Regions from separate parts of the Cupriavidus sp. 05L411 genome, predicted to be linked through region 3. Evidence: predicted binding sites of a transcription regulator. Region 3 holds the regulator's gene; each other region holds the start of a gene.
What was found. The regulator sigma-54, encoded in region 3, starts transcription at its own class of promoters, with help from an activator protein. The targets are predictions, from matches to a motif close to TGGCANGNAANCTGCTTT.
Positions count from the first base shown of each region.

Region 1: the regulator sigma-54 is predicted to act here: its motif matches at 770-787, upstream of urtA (urea ABC transporter substrate-binding protein).
Region 2: the regulator sigma-54 is predicted to act here: its motif matches at 1,285-1,302, upstream of AC1DQR_RS31875 (pilin).
Region 4: the regulator sigma-54 is predicted to act here: its motif matches at 772-789, upstream of fae (formaldehyde-activating enzyme).

Region 1 covers NZ_JBFTOQ010000007.1:95,441-97,609, forward strand. Annotated here, with positions in the region: gene AC1DQR_RS10110 (SDR family oxidoreductase) at 1-305, opposite strand, end outside; gene urtA (urea ABC transporter substrate-binding protein) at 843-2,108, shown strand.
Region 2 covers NZ_JBFTOQ010000041.1:16,294-18,462, forward strand. Annotated here, with positions in the region: gene AC1DQR_RS31870 (PglL family O-oligosaccharyltransferase) at 1-616, opposite strand, end outside; gene AC1DQR_RS31875 (pilin) at 726-1,196, opposite strand; gene AC1DQR_RS31880 (TerC family protein) at 1,577-2,169, opposite strand, start outside.
Region 3 covers NZ_JBFTOQ010000003.1:293,220-295,388, reverse strand. Annotated here, with positions in the region: gene lptB (LPS export ABC transporter ATP-binding protein) at 1-62, shown strand, start outside; gene AC1DQR_RS05350 (RNA polymerase factor sigma-54) at 197-1,672, shown strand; gene hpf (ribosome hibernation-promoting factor, HPF/YfiA family) at 1,722-2,072, shown strand.
Region 4 covers NZ_JBFTOQ010000004.1:236,546-238,714, reverse strand. Annotated here, with positions in the region: gene AC1DQR_RS06560 (ATP-grasp domain-containing protein) at 1-469, shown strand, start outside; gene fae (formaldehyde-activating enzyme) at 860-1,372, shown strand; gene AC1DQR_RS06550 (amino acid kinase family protein) at 1,433-2,032, opposite strand.

The DNA.
Region 1 (2,169 bases), on a different contig from region 3:
CAATCCGCCACCGAGCCGCGCAGCGCGATGCCAGCGTTGTTCACCAATACGTCCAGTTTGCCGTGCCGTTCGCGCACCGCGCCCATGGCGGCTTCCCAGTCCGCCTCGCTGGTGACATCCAGCGTTTGGTAATGCGCTTGCACGTCTTGCGCCCGCAGCGCTTGCGCCAGGATGCGCCCGGCGGCATCGTCGATGTCGGCGAGCACCACGCGCGCACCGGCTTGCGCCGCCGCGCGCGCAAACGCCGCGCCCAGACCGGACGCGGCGCCGGTGACCATGACCACTTTGTCTTGCAGCCGCTGCATGTGAAGTCTTCCTCGAACGGTGGGTGTCAATGCAATCGATGTCGTCGATGTCGTCGATGTGGCAGGTGCCGGCGGCCGGGCAATGCCAGGGCCGCTCGCCGGCATGGCGCAGGACATAGCGCGCCTGGCACTCGAGCATGAAAATGAGGGAGACGATCTGGTCCGCGCCGGGCGTCGTTGACGCTTTCAATGGGCTGTCTCCGTCGTGCTTTTTCTGGGTAGTCGCGGCGCATGCGGCAACGCCGTGGCGCGCAATCGAGAGGCCACCTTAGAGCCGATTGCGGATTCGGGCAAGGCACGGCGCAACATGCGTGCCGCCATGTGCCCCAATCTGAATCAGCCGGCGGCGGCGCACAGGCTTGGTGCGTGACGCTTGCGCACTATCGTGGTGCGATGGGTGGCCTGGCGGCCCCTGGAGGCTCGCCAGGCCGTGTGCACAGCCTTGTATACAAGCTTGTATGCCATGGCATGCTAGTTGCAAAAGAAGTACCCGGGGTGCGTTGTTCCTTTATCCAACACGACAATCTGGGAGCTGCAATGAAAAGACGTGACATGCTGAAGCTGTCGGCGGTAGCCGCCGCGGCCTTGTTTGCAACGGCAGGCGTGAGCCCGCTGGCATTGGCGCAGTCCAAGGAGCCGATCAAGGTCGGTATCCTGCATTCGCTGTCCGGCACCATGGCCATTTCCGAGACTTCGCTCAAGGACGTGGCGCTGATGACCATCGACGAGATCAACAAGAGCGGCGGCGTGCTTGGCCGCAAGCTTGAGCCGGTCGTGGTCGATCCCGCTTCCAACTGGCCGCTGTTCGCCGAGAAGGCGCGCCAGCTGATCACCAAGGATAAGGTTGCCGTCACGTTCGGCTGCTGGACCTCGGTGTCGCGCAAGTCGGTGCTGCCCGTTTATGAAGAGCTGAACTCGCTGCTGTTCTATCCGGTGCAGTACGAAGGCGAGGAGATGTCCAAGAACGTCTTCTACACTGGCGCGGCGCCCAACCAGCAGGCCATTCCCGCGGTGGAATACCTGATGAGCAAGGAAGGCGGCGGCGCCAAGCGCTTCTTCCTGCTGGGCACCGACTACGTCTACCCGCGCACCACCAACAAGATCCTGCGTGCCTTCCTGAAGAGCAAGGGCGTGGCGGACAAGGATATCGAAGAGGTCTACACGCCGTTTGGCCACAGCGACTACCAGACCATCGTCGCCAACATCAAGAAGTTCTCGCAAGGCGGCAAGACCGCCGTGATCTCCACCATCAACGGCGACTCCAACGTGCCCTTCTACAAGGAACTGGGCAACGCCGGCCTGAAGGCCAAGGACGTGCCGGTGGTGGCGTTCTCGGTGGGCGAGGAAGAACTGCGCGGCATTGACACCAAGCCGCTGGTGGGCCACCTGGCCGCATGGAACTACTTCATGTCGGTCAAGAACCCGGAGAACGAAGCCTTCAAGAAGCAATGGGCGGCGTGGGTCAAGGCGAACAACTTGCCGGGCGGCGACAAGCGCGTGACCAACGACCCGATGGAGGCCACCTACGTGGGCATCCATATGTGGGCGCAAGCCGTCAAGAAGGCCGGCACGACCGATCCCGACAAGGTGCGTGCCGCGATGTATGGCCAGACCTTCAAAGCGCCGGACGGCTTCACCCTGACCATGGGCGAGAACCATCACCTGTACAAGCCGGTGATGATCGGCGAGATCAAGGGCGATGGCCAGTTCACGGTGGTGTGGAAGACGCCCAAGGCCGTGCGTGCGCAGCCGTGGAGCCCGTTCATCGCGGGTAACGAAGGCAAGCCGGACAAGGTGATGTAAGCAGGGCTCCCGCTTGGCGCTCTCCTGCTCTCCCGCTTGCCTCGTGGCTGGTGAGAGAGGG
Region 2 (2,169 bases), on a different contig from region 3:
ACCACCCCCGCGCCGCCAGCCAGACCGCCGCCGCCAGCGCGATGCCCGCAACCGTAGCCTGGTGATTAGGCTGGTTCAGGTTGCCCCACAAGCGGCGGTTGTCATCGTAAAAGTAAGTGGACACCATCCCCAGCGTGTCCGGCTCCAGGCCAAACACCTGCACCCATTGCGCCAGCGTACCCAGCAACCCGGCCACCAGCCAGGCGATGGCCAGCACATCCACCATCGCCTGCCGCTCCACGGACGACGCGGCACGGCCCTGGCGCCACGCAGCCCACATCACCGCGGCGCCCAGCGCCAGCGAGAGCTCAGTCAGCAACCGGCTGCCCGACACATCGGCCATGCCGGTCAGCGTTTGCGTGATGCCGGTGGCGATCAGCCAGAGGGGAAAGAGAATGATCCAGGGGAACTGGGCGGGAGCCGCCTGGTAAGCCGTGCCCCTGCCTTGCCGCTGTGCCAAGGCGCCCAGCACGATGACGGCAAGCGCAAACAGCAATGCCGAAGTCCATTCGCCATAGAAGGTGGCAAGCGGAAGCGTGTGCCGGGAGACCAGCAGCGGTAGCGTGACGGCTACGGCCAGGAAGCTGAGAGGGATGGCTGACCGGGAGGGCAGCATGTGGGGTGCCTTGTTATGCCTTGTAGGCAGAAGGCGGATGATAGCTTGGGGAGCAGGGAAAGAAAAAGCGCCCGAAGGCGCTTTATGTGTGCGACACAAAACGTGCCTACTACGATTTCTTGAAGTAGTTCGTTACCAGAGTGTCGGTACTAGTTGAAGTCGGAGTCCAAGTAACGTTGGTGCTGTTGACCGTGGGCGTGAAAGTCACGGTCTTAGTATCAATCGTGGACGCCTTAATGTTTGCCATCGTAACAACGATAGCGCCAGCGCCAGCAGCGCCGGCTGCCACGCCCGTAACGGAAAGTGCAGAACACTCGTTTGTGGTAGCTGGAGCACCCGACAGGCCCAAGCCGGTCCAATCGTCCGTGGTAGTAGGAAGCGTTCCGTTCGTCTGAGCATAAAGCGCAACGGCCAACTTCAGTGGCTCTGCGCAGGCAGCGACCTTGGACAGTTTCGCTTTGACGGTATAGTCCTGATACTGCGGAATAGCGATCGCAGCCAAGATACCAATAATCGCAACCACGATCATCAGTTCGATCAGCGTGAAGCCCTTCTGGACTCGGCGGCCCAGTTTTTTCATTTGTTGCACCCGTTGTTGCATGATTGACCCCTCGAAGGAATTTTGGATACAAATCGAAACATCTTGTTTCATGTGATGCTGTACGTTCTTAGCACTTAGCGTGCCAGCGCCGCCAAGTCTTGATGTCTCGTCGGCGAGTGACAATTTTCGCCACTTCGGGCCCTTCCCGGTGTTGATCCCGCGCAAATTTTGTCACTAAGTATGACGTGGCGGMTCAGTAAACCCGCACTTTGGCTTAAGTCAGTCTCAAACCGCACTGAAATCACCGCCATGTCTGCAGCATGGCCTGCGCTACAGCCCAAAAACAAAACGGGCGGCTCCCGGGCCACCCGTCTGTCCGGCAGCGCCCCAACGGGGCACCACCTCATCCACAAAGCCCGTCAGGCGGTCTGTGGCGCCCGCTTGCTCAGCAGCTTGCCAACCACCACCACCAGCGCGGCGCCGATCACGCCGAACACCAGGTGGGCATGCGGCACGTGCATCTCGAACCATGCGGCATCCACCGGGTCGCTGACCAGCATTTCACCGGCCAGGTAGCCCAGCAGCGCGGCGCCCAGCACGATGATGATGGGGAAGCGGTCCATGACCTTGAGCAGGATGGTGCTGCCGAACACGATCAGGGGGATCGACAGGCCCAGGCCCAGGATCAGCAGCATCAGCTGGCTGCCTTCCGGCCCCTTCTGCGCCGCGGCGGCCACGGCCACCACGTTGTCGAGCGACATCACCAGGTCGGCGATCAGGATGGTGCGGATCGCGGCCCAGATGTTGTCCTTGGCCGAGTGGCCTTCTTCGTCGTCATCGCCGGTGAGCAGTTGCACGCCGATGTAGACCAGCAGGATGGCGCCGACGATCTTCAGGTACGGCAGGCTCAGCAGCTTGACCGCGGCTACCGTCAGCACCACCCGCATGATGATGGCGGCGGCGCTGCCCCAGAAGATGGCCTTCTTCTGCTGGGCGGGCGGGAGGTTGCGGG
Region 3 (2,169 bases):
AAGACATCATCGCCAACGAGTCGGTGCGCAAGGTCTACCTGGGCGAGAACTTCCGTATGTAAGGGCGCGCGGCGCCTGCCGCGCATCGCCCCCCGGCGGCTTCAGTGTCGCCTTTTATCCTTCAAACGATCATAGCGACACCAGCGATAGCAATTTCCGTTCCACCAGTACGGAAGTTGGGCATAAAATAGGTCGCATGAAACCGTCGCTACAGCTCCGCCTCTCGCAGCATCTCGCGCTTACGCCGCAACTCCAGCAGTCGATCCGGCTGCTGCAACTGTCCACGCTTGAACTGCAGCAGGAAGTGGAACAGGCGCTGACCGAGAACCCCTTGCTCGAGCGTGAGAACGACTGGCTGGACAGCCCGTTGCGCGTATCTTCGGACGGCTCGGTGAACCTGCAGAGCGCGCCCGCGCCGGCGCCAGCCGATGGCCAGGGCACCAGCGAGAACCGCCCCGATGGCGCCCCCGAAGCCGACGACAGCTACTCTGACAGCAATGAGGATTACGGCAGCGACTGGAGCCTGGACGACTTCGCACGCCGCCCGCAAGGCGAAGACGACGAAAAAACCCCGATGCAGCTGCGCGATGCCGAGCCCACGCTGCGTGAACACCTCATGGAGCAGCTGGCGCCGCTCAAGATTTCCCTGCGCGACAAAGGGCTGGCCATCTTCCTGGTCGAATCCCTGGACGATGATGGCTACCTGAGCACCACGCTCGAGGAAATCTGCAGCGAGCTGCCGGAGGAGCTCGAGTTCGAGGTCGACGAGATCCAGGCTGTGCTCACGCTGCTGCAGAGCTTCGATCCGCCGGGCGTCGGGGCGCGCAACGCCGCCGAGTGCCTGGCGCTGCAATTGCGCAGGCTCAAGCATCCGCAGCGCGAACTGGCGCTGAGCATCGTCACCAATCACCTGGAGCTGCTGGCGGTGCGCGATTACACGCGCCTGAAAAAAGCGCTGCAAGTGGACGAGCCGGAACTCAAGGCAGCACATGAACTGATCCGCTCGCTCGCGCCCTATCCAGGCCACGCCTACAGCCGGCCAGAAGCGGACTTCGTGGTGCCCGATGTTTTTGTTCGAAAGTTGAGCGGCGGATGGATCGCCCACCTCAACCCGGATGTGATGCCGCGGCTACGCATCAACGACATGTACGCGCAGATTTTGCGCGGTGCAAAAGGCGACGCTGGCGCGGCCGGGCTGCAGCAAAAACTGCAGGAAGCACGCTGGTTGATCAAGAATATCCAGCAAAGGTTCGATACGATATTGCGCGTCGCACAAGCCATTGTCGAACGTCAAAAGAACTTCTTCACCCACGGTGAAATTGCGATGCGCCCCTTGGTTTTGCGGGAGATTGCCGATACACTGGGTTTACACGAGTCCACCATCTCTCGGGTGACTACCAATAAATACATGGCAACGCCGATGGGGACTTTCGAGCTGAAGTATTTTTTCGGCTCTCACGTATCCACAGAAACCGGCGGCGCGGCCTCATCAACGGCAATCCGTGCGTTGATCAAGCAATTGATAGGAGCCGAAGACGCTAGGAACCCCTTGTCCGACAGCCGGATTGCCGAATTGCTCGGCGAGCAAGGCTTTGTGGTGGCACGGCGTACCGTTGCCAAATACCGCGAAGCGCTCAAGATTCCCGCGGTAAATCTCCGTAAGACTTTGTAGCCGAGCTGCATCGCCTGCCTGATGCAGCTCTTTCAGAAGGAGAAACGCTATGAACTTCAAGATCAGTGGACACCACTTGGACATCACGCCCCCTCTGCGTGAGTACGTGGAAACGAAACTGGAGCGTATCGTCAGGCATTTCGATCAAGTCATTGGCGTAAGTGTGCTGCTCTCTGTCGACAATACAAAAGAAAAGGACCGGCGGCAGTACGCGGAAATCAATCTACATCTCAAGGGCAAGGACATCTTTGTCGAAGCGCATCATGAAGACCTGTATGCCGCTATCGACGCACTGGTCGACAAGCTCGACCGGCAGGTGATTCGCCACAAGGATCGCGTGCAGAGCCACGACCGTGAAGCGGTCAAGTATCAGATGGCCGCATCGCAGATGCAGCAATGACCGTGCCTGGCGGCCCACATACCGGGCCGTCGGTGTCAGTCCCTTGAAAAACGGAATCAAGCCGCGCCCAGAGCGCGGCTTTTTCGTTGCAGCCTGC
Region 4 (2,169 bases), on a different contig from region 3:
CTTCCTGTTCGAGGCGCCGGACATCATGGTGCTCGAAGTCAACCCGCGGCCGCCGGCCAGCATGGCGCTCTATGCCGATGCCTATCCGCTCGGCCTGATGCACGCGCACCTGCAGGCCTGCCGCGGCGAGACGCCCGAGCTACCGGTGGCGCGGCGGGCCGGCGTGCGCGGCTTCCAGCTGGTCTTCGCGCAAGACCCCGCGCAGATCAACGCCAGGCTCACTGCCGCGCTGATGCGCACTGGCTGGTGCCACGACATTCCCGTTCCCGGCAGCTATGTGGCTGCCGGCCACCCCTTCTGCTCGGTCTCCGCCACCGGCCTGACGCAGGCCGCAACCGAAGTCGAGCTGCACCGGCGCTGCGAGCAGATCCAGTCCTTGCTGAAGGCGCGCAACGATGAACTCCGCCGCACCAGCGGCATCCCCACGGCGCTTGCCGGCGGCCCTCACAGCCTGCACCAGCACGCTTAGCCAGCCCCAGCCGGGCTCCCAACCCGACCGTCGGATCCCCAAGTGCTGCTGCACGGAAGCTTGCGCGCCTGCCAGGTGCGTAAGCACTCTCCGTCTCGACCCGCTTCTGCCTCTCACGCCGCATGTGCAAGCACGATTTGCCGTTCGCACAGAGTGTCACCCATCAGGCACGCGTCTGGCACAGACGCCTGCGCGGCGGCCATCCATCTGCGCCGCTCTCACCGCCGCCAGCGCAATGACCGCAGCCCCTATCGCCCTTGGGCTCTGTCCTGCCGACCCGCCTTTCGCGCCGCGCCGCGGCTTGGCATGGAACGTGTTAGGTAAAGCCCGGGGGGACACATTGCGCCTTCTTTTCTTTTCCTGAACATCCTCTATCCGGGAGACTCGCAAATGGCAAAAATTGATCGTGTTCGTGTTGGAGAATCGCTGGTCGGCGACGGCAACGAGGTCGCGCATATCGACCTGATCCTTGGGCCGCGCGGCTCGGCTGCGGAGACCGCCTTCTGCAACGCGCTGACCAACAACAAGGACGGCTTCACCTCCTTGCTCGCCGTGGTGGCGCCGAACCTGCAGGCCAAGCCCAATACCGTGCTATTCAACAAGGTCACCATCAAGGGCGCCAAGCAGGCCGTGCAGATGTTCGGCCCGGCCCAGCGCGGCGTTGCAATGGCGGTGGCCGATAGCGTGGAAGACGGCACCATTCCCGCCGCCGAAGCCGACGACTTGTTTATCAGCGTGGGCGTGTTCATCCACTGGCAGGCCGAGGACGACACCAAGATCCAGGACTACAACTACCAGGCCACGCGCGAAGCCATCCAGCGCGCCGTGGGGGGCTGGCCGAGCGCCGCCGAAGTGGTAGCGAAGAAGCAGAGTTCGGCACATCCATTCGCGGCGCATAGCTGATCGGCGGACATGCGCAGGCCGACCTCGGCCGGCCTGCGCATCAAGCATTGCACACCGTAGCTAGTAGCTGCATCCGGCTGCCGGATGCAGCAGCAGTTCGCGCATGCGTGCCAGTTCGCTCTTGTGCAGAAATTCGATAGGATATGGCGCGCCGTGCGTGAAATGCGCGAAGCGCCGGTCCACCAGCCCTTGCGCGGCATATTGCTCCACCGCCTGGCCGGCATCGGCCGGCGTGGATTTGACCAGCAGCAGCATCTCGGCGTTGAGGCGGTTCGACAGCCACGCGGCCATGCTGTCCGAACCGACGCCCGGGTGCGTCATCTCGTCGGCCTGCTCGCGCAACAGCGAAAACGGCGCCCACACCGCCACGCCGGCGTTGCGCAGCACGCCCTGAATGTCTTTCTCGTGCACCGCCAGCGACATGCCGGGGCACATGCCCTGCATCATCAGCCCATACTGGGCCATGGCCAGCACCGCCATATTGTGCGCCACCACATGGTCGAATGCCCACTGCGCCCGGTGCTCGCGAACCTGCTCCGCGAAGCCGCCGCCGCCCGGCACCACCACGATGCGGCCGCCGCCGAGTTCGCTCAACTCCTGCAACCACTCGCGCAACAACGGGTCGCGGCCGAGGCTGCCGCCGAGTTTTACTACCCACATAGCCACTCCAAGGCTGCAGAATCCGCCTTGGCACACTCACGTTCCGTGCCAGCACGGCGCGGCCAATAACGGGGTGCCGGCACTTGCGCCATGGTGACAGTCTGCGACAGGCATGGCACACAAGCTGTCCCGCGCCG